Regions from separate parts of the Arthrobacter sp. SIMBA_036 genome, predicted to be linked through region 3. Evidence: predicted binding sites of a transcription regulator. Region 3 holds the regulator's gene; each other region holds the start of a gene.
What was found. Region 3 encodes LexA, which represses DNA repair genes until DNA is damaged. Its sites were predicted from a motif close to TCGAACANNTGTTCGA; they were not measured.
Positions count from the first base shown of each region.

Region 1: a site for LexA is predicted at 2,274-2,289, ahead of SB659_RS17490 (LexA family protein). Genes of this name have one in related genera too.
Region 2: a site for LexA is predicted at 2,015-2,030, ahead of SB659_RS12495 (DUF6504 family protein). Genes of this name have one in related genera too.

Region 1 covers NZ_JAWRXG010000014.1:69,770-76,603, reverse strand. Annotated here, with positions in the region: gene SB659_RS17500 (hypothetical protein) at 1-206, shown strand, start outside; gene SB659_RS17495 (ATP-dependent DNA ligase) at 881-1,849, shown strand; gene SB659_RS17490 (LexA family protein) at 2,304-2,735, shown strand; gene SB659_RS17485 (Y-family DNA polymerase) at 2,795-4,075, shown strand; gene SB659_RS17480 (helix-turn-helix domain-containing protein) at 4,286-5,908, opposite strand; gene SB659_RS17475 (hypothetical protein) at 5,902-6,744, opposite strand.
Region 2 covers NZ_JAWRXG010000008.1:134,410-141,243, reverse strand. Annotated here, with positions in the region: gene SB659_RS12515 (S-(hydroxymethyl)mycothiol dehydrogenase) at 1-179, opposite strand, end outside; gene SB659_RS12510 (mycoredoxin) at 322-582, opposite strand; gene SB659_RS12505 (SOS response-associated peptidase) at 729-1,508, shown strand; gene SB659_RS12500 (hypothetical protein) at 1,537-1,926, opposite strand; gene SB659_RS12495 (DUF6504 family protein) at 2,067-2,432, shown strand; gene SB659_RS12490 (DNA polymerase III subunit alpha) at 2,436-5,936, shown strand; gene thrS (threonine--tRNA ligase) at 6,055-6,834, shown strand, end outside.
Region 3 covers NZ_JAWRXG010000012.1:42,002-48,835, reverse strand. Annotated here, with positions in the region: gene hflX (GTPase HflX) at 1-1,493, shown strand, start outside; gene SB659_RS16035 (ATP-dependent DNA helicase) at 1,486-3,549, shown strand; gene lexA (transcriptional repressor LexA) at 3,594-4,340, opposite strand; gene SB659_RS16025 (LysM peptidoglycan-binding domain-containing protein) at 4,774-5,106, shown strand; gene SB659_RS16020 (histidinol-phosphate transaminase) at 5,211-6,329, shown strand; gene hisB (imidazoleglycerol-phosphate dehydratase HisB) at 6,376-6,834, shown strand, end outside.

The DNA.
Region 1 (6,834 bases), on a different contig from region 3:
CCGAGCAGCTGGCGGACCTTGAAGCTGCGCGTGCTGAATTGCTCCAGCTCGCCGGCGAAGTCGGGGTGAAGAGCCTCAACGCCTGCCCCCGGGACGGGAGTCGTTGGCAGGACGACCCCGAGACCATACGGGCCATCACCGCGGTCCTCAGGGAAGCACACCTGGAGGAGCAACTATCCTCGGAAGACGCCGGCCCGGCCCGGTAGGGCGGGGCTGCCTGTGGTGGCAGACCCCGCCCCGTTCCGGTCTAGCCTTCGTCCCCGTCCAGGGCTTTGGTGTTGGCGCGGTACGCCATGATCGAAGCTCCCAGTGCGGTGAGTGAGAGAACGAAGTTCACGACGGTCAGTGGTTCCATGAGGTTTTCCTTATCGGTGAGTAGGACTTAGTCTGAGAAGGAGCCGGTGGCCGCAACCAAAGCGGTCACGACCACCGGGTTGTGTGACTACTTCCTCCTTGCTTTCCGCTTACGCTTCCGAGTTGCACCTCGGGAGCGTTCGCTTGTTAAGCGCGCGTTCCGCGTGGAGAGTAGAGCGATGACAGCTGTCATCAAGATCACGACCGAAGTCGCGAGCTTGATCGCTTCGTCGATGCTCATGTAGCCACCTCCTTCCTGCCCCGCCGTGCGAGGCCCCCACCTCGCAGCCGGTCGAGGGTGGGCCGTCAACCCCGAAGAGTGACCGGGACTCCCGCGAAATATGGGAGCGCAGCGACCGCGTGGGAGTCCCCGGTTGCGTGGGTTGACGGGGTCGGGCCCCCGGACGGCTACGATCAATGGCCCTTGTACGGAGAACAACCCAGCCACATGTAGGGCAAAAGGAAGCTTTTACAGGCCGAAGCGTAGCGAAGGTCCGTTCCGGTCGTGGTCCTTTAGGCTGGGCGCATGGACGAGTCCATTCCGCCGGCACTGCAACCACCGGTTACCGTTGCCCTGGCGAAACTTGTCAAGACGTTCCCCCGCCCGGGAGCCTTGCCGGGCATGATCTACGCCGAACCCAAGTGGGACGGCTACCGAACCATCGTTCTGAACGATGCCGACGGAGTGACCCTGTGGAGCCGGCAAGGCAAAGAACTCTCCCGCATCTTTCCTGAGCTCTGCGCAGCCGTGCGGGGCCAGGTCCCGCCAGGTGTCGTCCTCGACGGTGAAACGGTCATCTGGAACGGTGACCGGCTGGACTTCGAGGCGCTGCAGCGCCGCATGGTCACCTCCAGGGCGGCTCTGCCGGCCCTCGTCCATGAACTGCCGGCATCGTTCGCAGCCTTTGACGTGCTGGCCGTCGCCGGGCAGGACATCAGGAGTGTCCCGTTCACCGGCCGTCGGCAACTGCTCGAGGAACTGGCCCGGGACTGGGCCGCTCCGTTGAACCTCTCCCCCACCACCACGGACATGGAACTGGCAAAAACCTGGTTGAAGGATCTACCGGCCACAGGAGTGGAAGGGGTGGTCTTCAAAAGCGGGTCCGGCCCCTATCCGGCAGGGCTGCGCTCGTGGTTGAAGCTGAAGACAAAAAGCACTTTCGATGCGGTCTGCGCGGCCGTCATAGGGCCAATAACCCAACCACGGGCCCTCATCGCCGGCCTCCCGGTCGATGGGCAGCTGCGGATCGTCGGCCGCTCCACCGTTCTCTCCACGCGGGCAGGGCGTGAGCTGGGCCGCCAGCTCCGCCCCGCACTGCCAGGGCATCCCTGGCCCGAAGAGATCAGCGAGACCTCGCTGAACAGATTCAGCAAGGACAAAGGACTGGTCCACCTGACACTGGTTGAACCGATCGTGGTTGAGATAGCAGCCGATGCCGCATGGTCCGGCAAATCCTTCAGACATCCGCTTTCCATGCTTCCGGTCCAGACCTGACCTTGACTCAGCCGATGTCGAACTCCCACCGCACCTCACAAGGTAGCTCCTCCTCGTCGCGGTGGACGGGTTGTGCACACTGGCGGGCAGGTGGAGCCCCCCGCACAGCTCAAAGCTGTCCCCATTCGTGTGCAAGCCGTCCACGCCGCCCATCGGCGGCTAATCGTGCGCCGGACGCCCTGGTTTCAGGGAACCTCGGGCCCTTTCGGGCCTAGTTACGTTGGGCGGCCTTCCGGGCGTCCAGGCGGGATTTCCGCCGATGCCGGCCCACGCGAAGGGAGCATGAGGAAAACGAACCCTATCCCCAGGATGGCGGCCCCGGAACGACACCCATCAGAACCAATGGCCGCATGTGGGGAATGTACCAACGTACGGCGGGCTCAAACCCGGCGGTTATTTCGTCGCTGCGCAGGAGTACTGTTAATCGAACATAGTTTCGAATAAAGGGCGTGTTGTGGGCGTGATAGTTGGCCCCCGTGTGGTAGACGCGGGACTGTCTCTGGTGACTGTTTTGCTGGCACCGGTCGCGGTCGCTGCCGGTTATCCATCGCCCGCCCAGGACTACTTTGACGGCCGGATCGATCTGAACGAACACCTGATCAAAGACGTCACCAGCACCTTCATCGTCCGCGTGACTGGGCAGTCCATGGAGCAGGCCGGCATCAGCGACGGTGACGAACTGATCGTCAACCGGGCACTGGAACCGAAAGACGGCTCCGTCGTCGTGGCCGTCCTCGACGGTGAACTGACGATCAAGCGGCTCCGGATCACACCCTCAGGCGTAATCCTGCAGGCAGACAATCCGCGTTTCCCGGACATCCATGTTCCGGCATTGTCGGAATTGACGATCTGGGGCGTGGCCACCAAGTGCCTGCACCATGTCTAACAGGCGCTCTCGCATCAGATGCACGATTACGGGTGGCACCGGTGTCTAAGCCGGCAGTGATGCGCCGCATGCAGGAAATAGCGCACGTGGACGTGAACTGCTTCTACGCCTCGGCCGAGCGCGCCTTCAACCCGGCCTTGGAGGGCAAGCCGGTCATTGTTCTGTCCAACAATGACGGCTGCGCGGTGACCCGGTCCCCGGAAGCCAAACGCCTCGGCATCGGACTCGGTGATCCGTGGTTCAAGCTCCGGCCCCGGGCCAAGGAATGGGGCCTGGTTGCCCTATCCAGCAACTACGAACTCTACGGAGACATCAGCTCGCGCGTCATGACGCTCCTGGGCCATTACTCGGCCTGGGTGGAGGTCTACTCCATCGATGAAGCGTTCCTCGGCGTCAAGGGCGAACCGGACGAGCTGCTGGAACTGGGGAGGACCATGAAGGACGCGTGCCGTCGGCACGTCGGGGTGCCGGTGTGCGTCGGGATCGCACCCACGAAGACGCTGGCGAAGCTGTGCAACAAGTGGGCGAAGAACAACCCCGCGTTTGGTGGCGTGTGCCGGTGGGAGTCAGTGCCCGCCGCCCAGCGCGAAGCACTGATGGCGAAGCTGTCCGTGATCGAGATCTGGGGCGTGGCCACCAGGCTCACCAAACGCCTGAACGCGATGGGGATCTTCTCGATCCTTGACCTCACCCGGGCCAACCCCGTGGCGATCCGGGACAAGTTCTCCATCGTCATGATGCGCACCGTGTTGGAGCTGCAGGGAACACCGTGTATCCCGATGGAGGAGGAACGGATCGGCAGGGATCAGTTGATCTTCTCCCGGTCCTTCTCCACACCGATCACCACGGCTGCGGGGTTGCGGCAGGTCATGAGCGTGTACGCGCAAATGGCCTCCGCACGGCTGGCCAAACACGACCTGCAAGCCAAGGTGCTGACCGCGTTCGCGGCGACGTCGCACTTCAACCCGAACGAAAAGTCCTTCCCCTCGGTCTGCCTGGCGCTGCCGATGCCGACCGCTGACCCGGTGCTACTGACCAAGGCGGCCCACGCGCTGCTCCCCCACGTGCATGAGGGTGTGAAGTACGTCCGGGCCGGGATCATGGTCACCGACCTGCGGCCGTCAGGGAACCAAAAACCCCTGGAACTGTTCGAGAACCCGCACGAAGAACGCGGCATCGGGATCCTGCTCGAAGACGTGACCAAACGGTACGGCCGCGGCTCCATCGGCCTGGGCCACGCCGGAATCAAAAGCGGACCGGACTGGACCATGAAACGCGACATGCGCTCCCCCAGATACACCACCCACTGGGACGAACTCCCCCTCGTCAAAGCCGCCTGACCGGCGCTCACGCTAGAAAGGAAACCACCATGACTCTCGCGCCAGAAGCGCCACAGACCCTCCATGACATCGATGTCCGGTTCAGCCCCGGACGGCACGCCGTTGGCGATCCGCCATGAGGGCCGGATCTGGATGGTCGACCCTCACGTGCATGCCGGACACTGGTACCACGACGCAGCAAGGCCAGCGCTGCTCCCGCTTATGTTGGAGTTATTCCGTCTGCGTTGCGCTATTCCTGATCCATCCGTTTGGAGGCAGATCCTCAGTTCCTCTGTGCCACCAGCCTCCGTACATCCAGGACTCGTTTGCTGCCATTCTGATGACGCTGATGACGGCATCGGCGGCCTGCTCGTCAGCGATGTCTCCAAATATGGCACTTCGGGTTTCTGGAGACACGTCAAGCTTTTGGATGGCCGGTGTAGCCCTTCGCTGACGATAAGCAGCACAACTTGGGTAAAACGCCGAGGAAGCCGACCCCTCGCCCACCGCGGCGAGTGATAAGCAGCACCACAGGAAGTCGAACTGGCACAGTGAATCGAGAAAATATTCCTCGGACTGGGCTAGAGACTGAACGTCTGGTCGGAGTTCCGCGCTTTCGAACAGCAGTTCTGCAGAGAAAGCGATCAGATTTCCGCCCTTTTCGGATTCGTCAGATCGCACCAATAGGTTTGCCTGTGAAGCCTCCACCTGTCCGTGCCGTATCCATGAACGGTATGAGTATCGGTCATCCCCGATCGGCCGCAGAACTATTGTCGGGATCGCCTCGTACATCCCGCAGCGAACTGCCGCAGCGCCGATGCCCATTATGCGGAGAATCATCTCTAGCCACTTAGCCGGCGCGCCCGCCTTGCCGGCCGTCGTGGTTGGAACAAGGAGATGACTTTGGTATAGCTCGTAGAGAACGTCCATGCAGTGTTTCACGACGGACAAATCGTGCATCAAAACCGCTTCAATGGCAACGGCGGCGATGCGGTTCAGGGTCGTCGCGTCTTCTTCCTCGCCGTCCTTCGAAAGGTAGGCATTTTTCGCTGTTACCAGGAAGCGCCGCACAATCCGGTCGTTGTTCTGTATCAGTGCAGCTCGGACCGCCTCCGTAAAGGTCGCGGCATCCATGGCGAGGTCCGGGACAACAGGCGAGGGAGCAGCCACAGTGCCAAAGCCCTTGACCACACGCCGCAGCAGGTCATCGATGTCGCGGCGAGCATCAGCCCGTTCTTTGTCCCTGAAGTTCCTTAGTACTTGTCTCCATGTCTGGTGAGTCACCAAGGCATTTGTGGTTCCCATTCGGGTGAACACTGTGCCCTCCTGAAACCGAACGATTGGCTTTCCGCTGCCGGATACGGGCACCATGCCCGTCTTGGACATGACAGCGGGAATGCCATCGGCTGGCGGTGCTATGTAGATAAGCGCCATGGAAACCGGCACACCCTTCAGAGTCAGCGTGTGCACCTGCGAACGGATATCAACCGGCGCATCGACGTATCCTGTAACGATCTGAGTCAGTGCCCCTGAGTCGAACATTTCCTTGGTAGGGGCGGTGGCGTTCTGCGCGGGAGTGCCGTCGTCGTTTGCTCCGATGACGAGGTACCCGCCTCGCGGCAAGTTCATCATGGCCGCGCAGTCCTTGATGAAGTCCAATTTTTTCGCCGGATTACCAAGGTCGAGTTCTGCCTTGAAATCCAGGTCGGGTTTCTCGGCGCCTAGCGCCAGAAGTTCGCCGAGCTTTTCTTCACCAACCTTTCCATCGTAGGTGAACGGGGATGTTGGCTCGGGCAGTCCGGATGCGCCTTCGCTTATCACTTGATCTTCCTCATTAGGTATGTCCGTCAGCATGCGCCAGGCAGAAGCTCTGGGAACTGCTGTTTCACGCTACGCATCAATTCCCAAGCGATTTGGCGGACGGAAGCTGGTACAGGTGAGCCGAGTTCATTGAACGTCATTTTGTTCTCTCGTATGTACTCTTCCGTCGGGGCTGCGCCGACGGAAAGGGCCATCTGATGGGTGTACTCATCGGTCGGTGTGGCATTCTCCGAGACGACAATCTTCGGCGCTCCCATTCCGGCGTAGACAGCGGCGGAGTTGAGCCGCGAGAGGGCATAGTAGTCTTCGGGTAATGATGCGTCGACGTGGGCGCCCCCATCGGTGTTTGCCAAGAAGAGAACCAGTTGCTCACGGCTGAATTCACGACCCGCTGTGTCTCGCATGACGGGCTGTTTCCACCAGTCGTCGATCCGCAGATGAAAGCCCGCGCCGCGCGGCGCCTTGCGTCCATGCAAAAGTTCGCGGATTTGAAAATTGAGGTTGGGTTGTTGGCGCACTACATTGCCGAGGTTCGGAATGTACCAAGCGCGGTCAATCTGTTTCCCAGGCGTGATTTCGTACTGAACACCGACTAGGGCCAATGGGGAATGTGTGTCGTGGACCGGATACTGGCCCGCACTATCGAAGAGCCACAGATTCTCCATGACACCGCATTGGCCGAGCAACGCATGAGACTGCCCGCGTTGATGTAAAAGGACACGCAAGTTTGTAGCCATCCGGGCGCCCTCGGCCTCTTTACCGCTGTCGAATGCATCGCACGACTGAGCAAGGAATTCGAACTGTACCCGCGTGTGCTCCAGCGTTTCACCCTCGGGGCGGGGAATCCGGGCCGCGTTCTTCAGTGTCATGAATCATGTTTAGCAGGACCAGCCGACATTCCGCATGCAGACCGGCAAGGCGCTGGGAATCACTGCGCGAACGCTCTGACCCAATCTTCC
Region 2 (6,834 bases), on a different contig from region 3:
AAGAACGGGAAATCGTCACTGATGCCGCCGAGCTTGTAGTGAAGATCGGTGTGGCAGACGCCGCTGGTGAGGATGTCCACCAAAGCCTCACCGGGCCCCGGTTCGGGAACCAAGACGGTTTCGAGGGTTGCGGGTGCGCCCTTGGAGCGGACGACGACACCTTTGACTGCGTGGACCATGAAATGTTCCCTTCGGCCGTGCGGAGAGCAGGCCTGCTTAAAACAGCAGGGCCCGCTACGGATTTCCCGTTCTGTCTATCACACGTGGCAGACAGTATGTGGAATGTTTCCGTGCGGGCCCGGGGCGCGGGCGCCTCTACAGCTATACGACGGCCAGCCGGCTCTCGACGTCGGAAGCGGACGGGTTGGTGGCGGCCGTTCCGTCGGGGAAGAGCACGGTGGGGACAGTGCGGTTGCCCCCGTTGAGCTGCTCGACGAGCTCGGCAGTGCCTTCGACTTCTTCGATATTGACTTCGGTGTAACCGATGCCCTTGGCGTCCAGCTGCTTCTTCAGGCGGTTGCAGTATCCGCACCATGTGGTCGAGAACATTGTGATGGTGCCGGATTCGGGAGTGAAGTCCATGGGCTCTCCTCTGTAGGTATTCTTGCGGCTGCAGGTAGCTGTAGCCCTTGATGGGTCCGTTCCTACCAACGGTATCCCGGCACTGAAAAATTCCCCGCCTCGGTGACCTGCTGGTGCCCTGCCCGGGTAAAGGGCAGACTGTTGGCATGTGTGGACGATATGTGATGGCTCGTGCGGTGGGGGATTTGCTCGCCGATTTTGATGCTGAACTGGACAGCGAGAATGCCCGCAAGGAGATCGCCCTCGAAAAGTCCTGGAACGTGGCGCCGACCGATGCCGTTCCTATCGTGCTGGAACGGCTTCTCGACGACGGGCCGAAGCGGCAGTTGCATGTTGCCAAATGGGGACTGGTGCCATCCTGGGCCAAGGATGCCAAAGGCGGTGCCCGGCTCATTAATGCACGCAGCGAAACTGTCCTTGAAAAGCCCTCGTTCCGGAAAGCTGCTACTGCCCGGCGTTGCGCCGTCCCGGCGGACGGGTATTACGAGTGGAAGAAGGGTGAAGGCAAGAGCAAGCAACCGTACTATGTGCACCCTGGGAACGGTGCGGCGTTGGCGTTCGCCGGGTTGTATGAGTGGTGGAAAGACCCATCGGCCGCTGAGGACGACCCCGGCCGGTGGCTGCTGTCCATGTCCATCCTCACAGCCGACACTCCAACCGCTGAATCCGCCCAGACCAGGCGCAGCGCCTCGGTGTTCGATGAACTGACAACCCTCCATGACCGCGTGCCGCTGCCCATGAGCAGGGAAACCATGCAAGCGTGGCTCGATCCGCGGGAGAAGGATGCCGCGGGTCTTGTGGAGATGGTCCGTTCGAGGGCGCACGACGCCGCCGCCGACTGGACGCTGGACCCGGTGGGCACCGCCGTCGGGAATGTCAGGAACAATTCCCCGGAACTTATCGAACCCGTCCAGGGCCTGTTCTAACCCGTTCTTCGGGTTTACCCGCGACGCCTCAGAGTGCCTCAGCGACTGGCACGCCTGACTGGAACTCCCTGCCGTCGGCTTCGCTGAAGGCTGTCATGATGTGGCCTTTGCTGAGCCCGTGGATGGCGGAGGCAGGGAAATTGCCGGTGATGACGTTGCCGGAGTGCTCCACGCCCTTGATGTCGTAGTTCTCCTCCGCGCTGAGGGAGTGATTGAACGAGAAGAACGACACTGCTTCGCCGTTCATGAATTCAATGCCGAGCCTGCGCTGGGAGGAATAGTCGGGGCTGGCCGCGACAAGGCCTACAACGTAAGCGCCGGAGCCCGGTATGGTGCCGTCGATTTCGAACCGGGCCACGAGGTTGCCGGCAGTTGCGGTGATGCTGACCTGCTTCAGGAGTGCGTCGTGGGTGCTCATGCCCCAATCCTGCTCTGTGGGCTCCCCGCCGTCCACCCCTGAACTTCGAAGTAGGTTTTGTCGCCTGGGCGTCGTAAACTTGAAGTATTCGAACATACTTTCGAATAGACAATTCGAATGGGCAGGCAAGGAGCGTGGAGATGGGGCTGTTCAGCGAGTCCGTGGACGTCACCTGCACCGACACCGGCCAGCCGCAGGCGGTCCAATGGAAAGGGACCCGGTACACAGTCTGCAGCGAACCCGTCCGATGGTTCGAACGGCGCCAATGGTGGGCCGAAGAAAACCGGGCGCCCCTCGGCAGCGGAGCCGGCCTGGTGGACCACGAGATCTGGCGGGTGCAACTCCAACCCGCCCATGATGCCACCGACTCCACCCGCACCATCACCCTCGACCTCGTCCGCTACGTTGGCAGCCACATTGGCAACCACACGAGCAACCGGTGGAGACTCCTGCGGATCCACGACGCCGCACCAGCCAAGGCCGTCGAACCCGATGAAGCAGCGTGACCCTTGAGCTTCACCCACTTGCACGTCTCCACGGCATTCAGCGCACACTACGGCGTCTCCTGGCCCGATGAACTGGCCCAAACCGCAGCCGCAGACGGCGCAACAGCGCTCGCCTGCACAGACCGCGACGGCCTCTACGGCACCGTCAAACACCTCAAGGCCTGCATGAGCGCCGGCATCGACCCCATCGTGGGGGTCGACCTCGCGGTCTTCGACGACGACGGCGACCACCGCACCCAAGTCGCGGGCCGCGTCGTCGTACTCGCCCACGGGAACAACAACGGCGCAGGCTACCGCGCCCTCTGCCGCCTCGTCTCCGACGCACACGCCCGCACCTCCGGAAAAGCCGGAGGCGCCATCCCCGCAGCAGTGACCCGTGCCGAACTCGCCTCAAGGACCTTGGACCCAAAAACCCTCAAACCGGTCCTCACAGTCCTGATCGGGCCCGACTCGGACGCCGGACGGGCCATGGGCGGACGCAAATACCTCAGGCCCCGCACCCTCTTCAAACAATGGATCGACGCCATGCCGCCAGGTACCGTCGTCGCCGAAGTCGTCTCCCACCTCAGCGCCCCCGGAATACCCCTCAGCACAGCCCACGCCGTCCGCATGCTCAAGCTCGCCCTCGAATACAACGTCCCCGCCGTCCTCACCAACGCGGTCCGCTACTGCGCCCAGGACGGCGCCCCCACCGCAGATGTCCTCGACTCCGCACGGACACTGAAATCACTCCCCGAACTCACCTCCGAGCCACTGCTCCAACCCACCGGACAGGGATGGCTCAAAAACGGGCAACAAATGCTCCAACTGGGCAAAGAAATCATGCATGCAGCCGGACAAGGACAAACCGGGCTCCACAAATTACTCGCCAACACAGAAGCGCTCGCCGACAAATGCCGCATGGACCCCGTAGGAGACATGGGATGGAAGAAGCCCGTGGTTCCCGAGTCATCCATCATCGGCATCGACTGCGATCCGATGATGGAACTCTCCCAGCGATGCGAAGCGGGAATCACCCGCAGATTCCCAGGCATCAAAGGCCCGGCAAGAGAACAGCTGCGCTCGCGGTTGGACCATGAGCTGGGGATCATTGGAAAGCTCGGATTCGCCCCGTACTTCCTCACCGTGGCTGAAGTCTCGCGGATGATCATCGCCATGGATGTCAGGGTGGCAGCACGCGGTTCAGGGGCATCGAGCCTGGTGAACTACCTGATCGATATCAGCCAAGTAGACCCAATCCGGCATGACCTCATTTTTGAACGATTCCTGTCAAGCCGACGATCAACACTTCCGGATATCGACCTCGACGTTGAAAGTGCCGAACGGCACAACGTTTACCACAAGATCTTTGAACGTTTCGGGCGGGAGCGCGTCACCCTGATGAGCATGCAAAACGGCTACAGGGCCCGGGGCGCCGTGCGGGATGCGGGAATGGCATTGGGGATGGATGAAGGCGAAATCGGAGAAATTGCCAAACAGCTGTGGAGGTTTTCGGCCCGTCATTTCCGTGAAGCACTGGTGGAGAAGCCGGAACTGAGGGATTTTGCCGGCAGGGTGGAACGCAGTGGCCATGAAGAAAACCAGCAGCTGGACCTTCTGGTGGACCTCACCGAGAGGCTGGACCGGTTGCCCAGGCACATTTCCATGCACCCGTGCGGGGTGATTTTGGGAGACGCCACGCTGTTGGATCGGACGCCTGTGCAACCAAGCGGGTTGGGGCTGCCCATGAGCCAGTTCGACAAACATGACATGGATCCCATGGGCATGCTCAAGCTCGACGTCCTGGGCGTACGGATGCAAAGCGCCATGGCCTATGCCGTCCGGGAAGTCATTCGCTTGCACCCTTCCAAAGCCGAAGTTGTGGAAGCCGGAAAACATCCGGTGGGCCCTGATGGCTCAGGTCCGGACTATATCGCCCCCGATGGCAGGATCGAGCTCAATGCGGTGCCGTTCGACGACGAACCTACTTATGAGCTGATCCGCAGTACCCACACGCTGGGCTGTTTCCAGATTGAATCTCCAGGGCAGCGGGAGCTCATCGGGAAAATGGCCCCCCGCGAGTTCAATGACCTCATCATCGATATCTCCTTGTTCCGGCCCGGACCCATGAAATCGGACATGGTGCGGCCCTTCTTGGAGCAAAGGCACGGATTTGCTCCTGAAATCTATCCACACCCGGACCTCAAGCCTGCACTGCAGGAAACCCACGGAGTAACTGTCTTCCACGAACAGATCCTCAGGACCTTCCACATCATGACAGGGTGCGGACTGGACACGGCAGATGAGTTCCGACGAGCCCTGGGCGATGAAATCCTTGAGCCTGAGGTCGAGAAGAAGTTCCGACGCGACGCGATCAAGAAATATCCTCCAGAGGTGGTTGACAAAGTGTGGGCAACGTTGAAGGCCTTCGGCAGCTTCGGTTTTTGCAAAGCCCACGGTGCCGCCTTCGCGGTGCCCACCTATCAATCGGCATGGCTCAAAGCCCATCATCCCGAGGCGTTTCTGGCCGGCTTGTGGGAACACGATCCCGGCATGTACCCCAAGCGCCTCCTGGTCGCCGAAGCGCGGCGACTGGGGATCCCCATCCTGCCCTTGGACATCAACCGCAGCCAGGCTGAATACCGGGTGGAAAAAATCCAGGAGGGCAAGGACGCCGGCAAGTTGGGAATCCGGTTGAGCCTGAACGGTATCTATGGACTCTCAGGAGCTGAACTGCGAAGGATCGCGGCGGGGCAGCCCTACGATTCCCTGGCAGATCTCCGGGCTAGGGCGCGGGTCAGCAAGCCAAATATTAAGAGGCTGGCCCAGCTTGGGGCCTTTGATGCGTTGCATAAAGACTCCGGGGGAGTGGCGAACCGGGCCGATCTGGTCCAGCACCTGCAGTCCCTTCAGAGTGCTCCCTCCAGGAAACCCAGGGATGTTATCGACGGACAACTGGCCTTTCCACTTGGCGATGTGGAGTTGAAAAACCTGGTCCCGGAACTACCTGCGCCCACCTTGGTGGAAAACGTCCGGGCGGAGCTCGATCTAATGGCTGTCGATGTCAGCGAGCACCTTATGGGCAGCTACAAACCATTGCTGGACAAGCTCGGGGTCACTACTGCTGACAAGCTCCTTGGCTTGCGAAACGGGAGTGAGGTTTTGGTTGCCGGAGTCCGGGTCGCTACCCAAACACCGCCGATGAGAGGGGGCAGGCGCGTAGTCTTCATCAGCATTGACGATGGCACCGGTTGCGTCGATTCTGTCTTCTTCCACGAGGCGCAGGAAGAATCCGGCCCCCTGCTGTTCGGTACCAGGTTGCTTTTGATCCGCGGAACCACCCGCCGGACCGGCCCCAGGGGAATCAGCATAAGTGCCAGCAAAGCGTGGGATCTCAGTTCCCCGGAAACATTGCCCTATGGAGAGCTCCTGCCCAGCGGGGCCGGCTTGGATGATGAATTCACTCACGACGGACCGCTGCTGGGCATCTCCAGGAACCTGGCCATCACCGGATTGGGAAGCTGAAACGCCGGGACCGCGCTGCTTTTGCCGCCTCGACGGAAGCGGATACGATTGACGGTGGCTGGCTGTGGTCCCCGTACGCCACAAGCTATGAAGCCTCAACCATGAATAGGAGACACCCGTGTCAGATGCCCAACAGATCACCCTCATCGTCGATGGCGAAGAGACAAAGGTGACGGAAGGGACTACCGGCGCGGAACTCTTCTTCGAACGCCGCGACGTCGTTGTAGCCCGCGTCAACGGCGTCCTGAAAGACCTTGACCAGGTCCTTCCCGCCGAGGCCGACGTCGAAGGCGTCACCATCGATTCTCCGGACGGACTCAACGTCCTCCGCCACTCCACGGCCCACGTCATGGCACAAGCGGTCCAGCAGTTGCGGCCCGAGGCCAAGCTGGGGATCGGCCCCTACATCACGGATGGCTTCTACTTCGACTTCGACGTCGCTGAGCCCTTCACACCGGAGGAGCTCCGGCAACTGGAAAAGATGATGCAGAAGGTCATCAACCAGAACCAGAAGTTCGTCCGCCGCGTCGTGACCGAAGAAGAAGCGCGCGAGGCCATGGCCAACGAGCCCTACAAGCTCGAACTGCTCGGCAAGAAAAACGACGCCGCAGACGCTGCTGAAGGGGTCAATGTTGAGGTTGGCGCCGGAGACATCACCATCTACGACAACGTGGACCGAAAGAGTGGCGAGAGCGTTTGGTGCGATTTGTGCCGCGGCCCGCACCTGCCGAACACCAAAATTATTTCCAATGCGTTCGCACTGACGCGTTCCTCCGCCGCGTATTGGCTCGGCAACCAGAACAACCAGCAGTTGCAGCGCATTTACGGCACCGCCTGGCCTACCAAGGAAGCGCTGAAGGCCTACCAGGAGCGCATCGCCGAAGCAGAGCGCCGTGAC
Region 3 (6,834 bases):
TTATCGACCGGATACTTTCCAAGGATGCACCTGAGCAGCCAGCAAGCCGTGAAGACCCCCAGGGCGTCTTCGGCAAGGCGCAGGCAATTTCCGCCTTGGATCAAGAGCACAGCATTTACGACGGCGACCAGCAAGACCTCGCCGAGCGGCGGGCCCTGCGCCGCACCGCAGGTCTCTCCACCGAACTCGAAGATGTTACTGAGGTCGAATACCGGCAGTTGCGCCTTGAACGCGTGGTCTTGGCCGGCCTGTGGACCGAAGGTACCCTGGCCGACGCCGAGAACTCACTCCGTGAGCTGGCGGCCTTGGCAGAAACAGCTGGTTCCGAGGTTCTCGACGGTTTGGTGCAGCGCCGGGCGAAGCCTGACCCGGGTACGTTCCTTGGTTCGGGCAAAGCGCAGGAACTCAAAGACATTGTGTCCGCCACAGGTGCCGATACCGTGGTGGTCGACACCGAACTCGCGCCTTCCCAGCGCCGTGGCCTCGAGGACATTGTCAAGGTGAAGGTTGTCGATAGGACCACCTTGATCCTGGATATTTTTGCCCAGCACGCCAAGAGCCGCGAAGGTAAGGCACAGGTGGAGCTCGCCCAGCTCGAGTATCTTCTCCCGCGCTTGCGTGGTTGGGGTGACTCGATGTCCCGGCAGGCCGGTGGCCAAGTTGGTGGGGCCGGTGCAGGTATGGGCTCGCGTGGTCCGGGTGAAACAAAGATCGAACTCGATCGCCGTCGTATCCGGACCCGGATGGCTAAGCTTCGTCGCGAAATCGCGGCAATGAAGCCGGCCCGTGAGACAAAGCGGGCCAACCGCCGTCGTAATGCTGTCCCTTCCGTAGCGATTGCCGGGTACACCAACGCCGGCAAGTCGTCGCTGCTGAACCGACTGACGGACGCAGGCGTGCTCGTGGAAAACGCGCTGTTCGCCACCTTGGACCCCACGGTGCGTAAGGCGCAGACACCGGACGGCATCGGTTACACACTTGCGGACACCGTCGGGTTTGTTCGTTCGTTGCCGACGCAGCTGATTGAAGCATTCCGCTCCACCCTGGAGGAAGTGGCGGATGCCGACTTGATCCTGCACGTCGTGGATGCTTCGCACCCGGACCCCGAGGGGCAGATCGCCGCAGTGCGTTCAGTGTTCAGCGAGGTGGATGCGCGCAAGGTCCCCGAGATCATTGTCCTGAACAAGGTCGATGTGGCCGATCCCTTCGTGGTGGAGCGCCTCAAGCAGAAGGAACCCCGGCACGCGGTGGTGTCCACCCGGACCGGACTCGGAATCTCTGAGCTTTTGGAGGAGATCAGTCGGTCAATTCCGCGGCCTGGTGTTCGGCTTGAAATGCTCATTCCTTACGAGCGCGGCGAGATGATCAGCAAGCTGCACAGTTCCGATGCTGAGATCCTGAGCCTGGACCATGAAGAAAGTGGGACGCGCGTCGTGGCGATGGTCCGGGAGGGCCTCGCTGCCGAACTGGAGTCATTCGTCAGTAATGGGTGAGAATGTCGCGGCGGACGCCGTCGAGTCGGTGGGGGAGAAGTTCACCCTGGAATTGCTGGACCGCGCTGTCTCCGGCATGGGCGGTCAAAGCCGTGCCGGCCAGCACGAGATGGCCAGGCACGTCACCCGGGCCATTGAAACCGGTGAGCATTTGCTGGTCCAGGCCGGAACGGGAACAGGTAAGTCCTTGGCTTACCTGATTCCCCTGATCGCCCATTCCATGGTCAGCAACAAACCGACACTGGTGTCCACCGCGACCCTGGCGTTGCAGACGCAGATCGTTGGCCGCGACCTTCCGCGGTTGTTGGAAACGATCAGCCCTGCCCTTGAACGCCCGGTCAACGTTGCGCTCGTCAAAGGCCGGGCCAACTACGTCTGCTTGCAGAAGCTCGACGGCGGATTTCCCAGCGAGGAGCCCTCCGAGGGCCAACTGTTCTCACTCGGTGAGGACACCAGCGTCCCGCACTTCGCCGCTTCCTTGGGGGGACCTTCGTCCCAACTTGGCAAGGAAGTGGTGCGGCTTCGGGAGTGGGCGGAAAAGACCACCACGGGGGACCGGGATGAGCTCATGCCAGGCGTGACGGACAGGGCGTGGCGCCAGGTGTCAGTCACGTCCATGGAGTGCCTGGGGGCACAGAAGTGCCCGATGGCTGAGGAGTGCTTCAGTGAGCTGGCCCGATCCCGCGCCGGGGAGGCCGACGTCGTGGTGACGAATCACGCGATGCTGGCCGTCAGTGCCTTCGAGGGCCTCGCTGTTCTGCCCGAGTATGACGTCGTTGTGGTGGATGAGGCCCACGAGCTACAGGACCGCGTCACGGGCGCCGTCTCGGGCCAGCTCTCAGTCGCCATGGTCCATGCCGCAGCTTCAAGCGCCCGAAAGCACACCGCCATCACTGTTGACGCCCTCAACGCCGCTGCTGATCGATTGGATATGGCGATCGCCGGAGCCCCGAACGGGCTGCTGCCCAACGGGCTTGATGACGAACAACTCGATTGCCTGGACCAGTTGCGTGAGGCAACGCGCGCAGCGCTCTCGGATTCGAAGCCGGATTCCTCGGGATCAAACTCTGCCGACGGCGGGAGGCAGCTGGCGCGCTCGCGGCTCATGCTCATCCTGGAACTCTGCGAACGGTTGCTCGCCGCCAAGGAGAATCGGGAGGTGGTCTGGTTCTCGCGCAACAGCACCTTCGACCCCCAGCAGGGGTACTCCCAGCCGGACGAGACCGCACCGGCCCTCATTAATATCGCGCCCCTGAGCGTCGCTGGAAGGCTGCGGGAGGGCCTGTTCACGGGCCACACAGTGGTACTAACGTCGGCTACGTTGGCAATCGGGGCTGCGTTCGAACCTGCGGCCGGCGGGCTGGGCCTCTTGGGCGACGGCGCGCCGAGCTGGACCGGGATCGACGTCGGTTCCCCCTTTGACTACCCCAAACAGGGGGTCCTCTACGTGGCGAAACACTTGCCGAAGCCAGGCCGCGGTACTTCCTTGGAGGCCTTGGATGAATTAGAGGACCTGATTCGGGCCTCCGGCGGCGGAGCTTTGTGCCTCTTCTCCTCCCGGCGGGCCGCGGAAGAAGCCGCTGATGCCATGCGGCTGCGGCTGGATGTGGATATCCTCTGCCAAGGCGAGTCCACCATGGCGGCCCTGGTCAAGCAATTCGCAGACGAGCCAGACACTTGCCTTTTCGGAACCATGTCTCTGTGGCAAGGGGTGGACGTTCCGGGGGGTTCCTGCCGCCTGGTGGTGATTGACCGTATTCCTTTCCCCCGTCCGGACGACCCGCTGATGACAGCGCGTTCCAGGGCAGTCGCACAATCCGGCGGCAACGGATTCATGGCAGTTTCGGCGACGCACGCGGCCATCCGTTTGGCGCAAGGCGCGGGCCGGCTCATCCGCTCCACAGGAGACCGGGGAGTTGTGGCGGTTTTGGATCCCAGGCTTTCGACAGAACGCTACGGCGCGTTCCTGCGGGCGGCACTGCCGCCGTTCTGGCCCACGGTGGACCGAACGGTGGTAAGGGGTGTACTGGAGCGCCTGAGTAGGAAGAGCGCCTAAAGGGAACTGCGCCTAGAGGGAACTGCGCCTAGAGGGAACTGCGCCTAGAGGGAACGCAGCACCGAGACGACCTTGCCCATAATGGTGGCCTGATCACCGAGGATGGGCTCATATTGGGTGTTTTGCGGCAGCAACCACGTGTGGCCGTCCCGTTGGCGGAAAGTCTTCACGGTTGCTTCGTCATCCAAGAGGGCAGCTACGATGTCGCCGTTGATGGCGTCGTTTTGCCGTCGCACCACCACCCAGTCACCGTCGCAGATGGCGGCGTCGATCATTGAATCTCCGGCAACCTTGAGCATGAACAGTTCGCCGTGTCCCACGAGCTGTCGTGGCAGGGGAAGGACATCTTCCACTGTCTGATCGGCCAGGATCGGCCCACCGGCTGCGATGCGGCCTACCAGCGGCACCATGGCTGTGTCGCTGGCGCTGGCCAGTTCGGTGACCGCGAGCCCACCGGCACTGCGAAGGCGGGCAGGTTCCTCAACCCCGGGAATGGGCCCGCCGCCGTCGAGGGTCAAGGGCATCAAGACTTCCATTGCCCGAGGGCGCTTGGGGTCCCTGCGAAGGTAGCCCAGCTTCTCCAGCTGGGTCAGCTGGTGGGTCACGCTGGAAAGGCTCGCAAGGCCCACCGTATCCCCGATCTCACGCATGCTGGGCGGGTATCCATTGTCATTGACCGAGCGCTGAATGGTCTCGAGGATCTTCTTCTGCCGGACCGTCAGGCTCTTGGGGCTCTTTTGAGGCTGTTGGCTACGCAGGGGAGCGCTACCTCCTGTGGCTTTCGCTGCCATGTTTGCCAATGCCTTTCCGTCCGGACCGGGCGCGATACGGACCGCGCCGATGATGCCGGGCCTAAAAATGTCAGACCCTGTTGATTCACTGAAACAGTGGCTGCTTCTTCCATCAAACGTAGGGCAGGCGCAGACCTTTATCAAACATTTGTTCTAGCGAGTCTCGACACCGTTCGTTGATAAGTGCTAAAAAGGTCTTAGCAAGGTTCGAATATGTGTTCTAACAACACCGCAAACCGTGCCGATGTTCGAAGAAAGTGTTCGAACGGTTCGGGTGGCGTCGGGAGAGCATACGGAATTGACCGCCGCGCATCGGACACCCGGGGCACGGCAATCGCTCAGAAGGGCAAAGCTCATGTCTGCAATATCAACGCTTGAGGGTCTTCTCGGAGGGCCAGCGCCTGCACTTGCAGTGGCGCAGCCGGCACCAGTCATGGACGTGAAATCGAAGTCCACGCGGCTTCGCCTGACGCGCAGGGGGCGGATCGTCTTCTTCGGCATCCCCGCGATGCTGCTGGTGGCCGCGTTGATCACCCTTCTTGGCTTCGTCACTTCCCCGGCAAAAGCCTCAGACACCCAGGCTCAACTGCGTCCACCGGTTGCGATTTCCGTCACGGTTCAGCCCGGGGAGTCCCTGTGGGGCATCGCGGGGGCGGCCGCGCCCGGCCGGGATCCCAGGGATGTCATTGCCGAGATCATCCAGCTAAATGACCTCAGTGGCGGCAGCATCCATCCCGGCCAGAAGTTGTTCGTTCCAGCCGGCTAGAGGGCCGTGCCCAGGGAATCTGGCGAGTGCCCGGGCATGCCCGTCGCGCGGTCCAAGGGGTCACAGTTACGCACCCATCCACGGAGGCCCTTAAACTGGAAACTGTGAGTGACAAGCTTGAGCGACTCGACCGACTTCCCCTCCGGACCAACCTGCGTGGACTGAGCCCTTACGGGGCGCCGCAGCTGGATGTGCCCGTTCTACTCAATGTCAATGAGAACACCCATGGCGTGCCGGTGGATGTCCAGGCAGCCATTACGGAGGCGGTCGCAGCCGCTGCCACTGGACTCAACCGCTACCCCGACAGGGAGTTCACGGAGTTGCGCCAGGCATTGGCGGAATATCTCGGTCACGGGCTCGCTCCGGAGAACATCTGGGCGGCCAATGGCTCAAATGAAGTACTGCAACAAATCCTCCAGGCGTTCGGCGGTCCTGGCCGCAAGGCTCTGGGTTTCCCGCCGACGTACTCCATGTATCCGCTACTGGCCAGCGGCACCGACACCGAATACGTCCGCGGTTTCCGCGCGGCCGACTACGGCTTGGATGCTGCCTCTGCCGCGGCGCAAGTACGCGACACCGCCGCGAACATTGTTTTTCTCTGCTCTCCCAACAACCCCACGGGGACCGGCCTGACACTCGACGTCGTCGAGGCTGTGTACGACGCCGGCGAAGCGAGCCAGGCCATAGTGATCGTTGACGAGGCCTACCACGAGTTTGCGCACGACAACACGCCCAGTGCCTTGACCTTGTTGCCAGGCCGCGAGCGGTTGATCGTTTCCCGAACCATGAGCAAGGCGTTCGCCTTGGCTGGGGCCCGTCTCGGATACATGGCAGCAGCGCCGGAGGTCACCGACGCGATTCGGCTCGTCCGGCTTCCGTACCACTTGTCCGCGATTACCCAGGCGACTGCGCTGGCCGCGCTGAACCACCGCGAGGCCCTGATGGCTGACGTTGAAGACATCAAGATTCAGCGCGATCGTATTGTGACTGAGCTCTTGCGGATGGGCCTAAAACCGTCGGTGTCTGACTCTAACTATGTCTTCTTCGGTGGCTTGGACAACCCGCATGAAGTGTGGCAGGGGCTTCTCGACGCCGGTGTACTGATTCGCGACGTCGGTATCCCGGGCCACCTGAGGGTGACAGCGGGTACCGAGAAGGAGACCACTGTCTTCCTTGAGGCCCTGGAATCCCTGCGGCGCGGACCAGCCGCCCCGCACGCCTAAACTTGTCTATAGACCCAACCCATTCTTCGTGTATAAGGACGTCCCAATGAGCGAAACCGGCTCAGTGCCCACCGCTGCCCGCACCGCGCGGCTCGAGCGCACCACTAGCGAGTCCTCCGTCCTGGTGGAGATCAACCTGGACGGCACGGGTGTCTCCGAGATCAGTACGTCGGTTCCTTTCTACGACCACATGCTGACTGCCCTGTCCAAGCACTCTTTGATCGACATGACCGTCAAAGCCACCGGGGACACCCACATTGACGCGCATCACACGGTGGAAGACGTGGCCATCACCTTTGGCGAGGTGCTGCGCACCGCATTGGGGAACAAGGCGGGCATCCGTCGCTTCGGCGAGGCAACGGTTCCTTTGGACGAGGCTTTGGCGCAGGCCGTCGTCGATGTTTCGGGCCGTCCGTACCTTGTCCACAGCGGTGAACCTGCCGGCCAGGAGTACCACTTGATCGGCGGGCACTTCACCGGGTCCTTGACCCGGCATGTCTTTGAG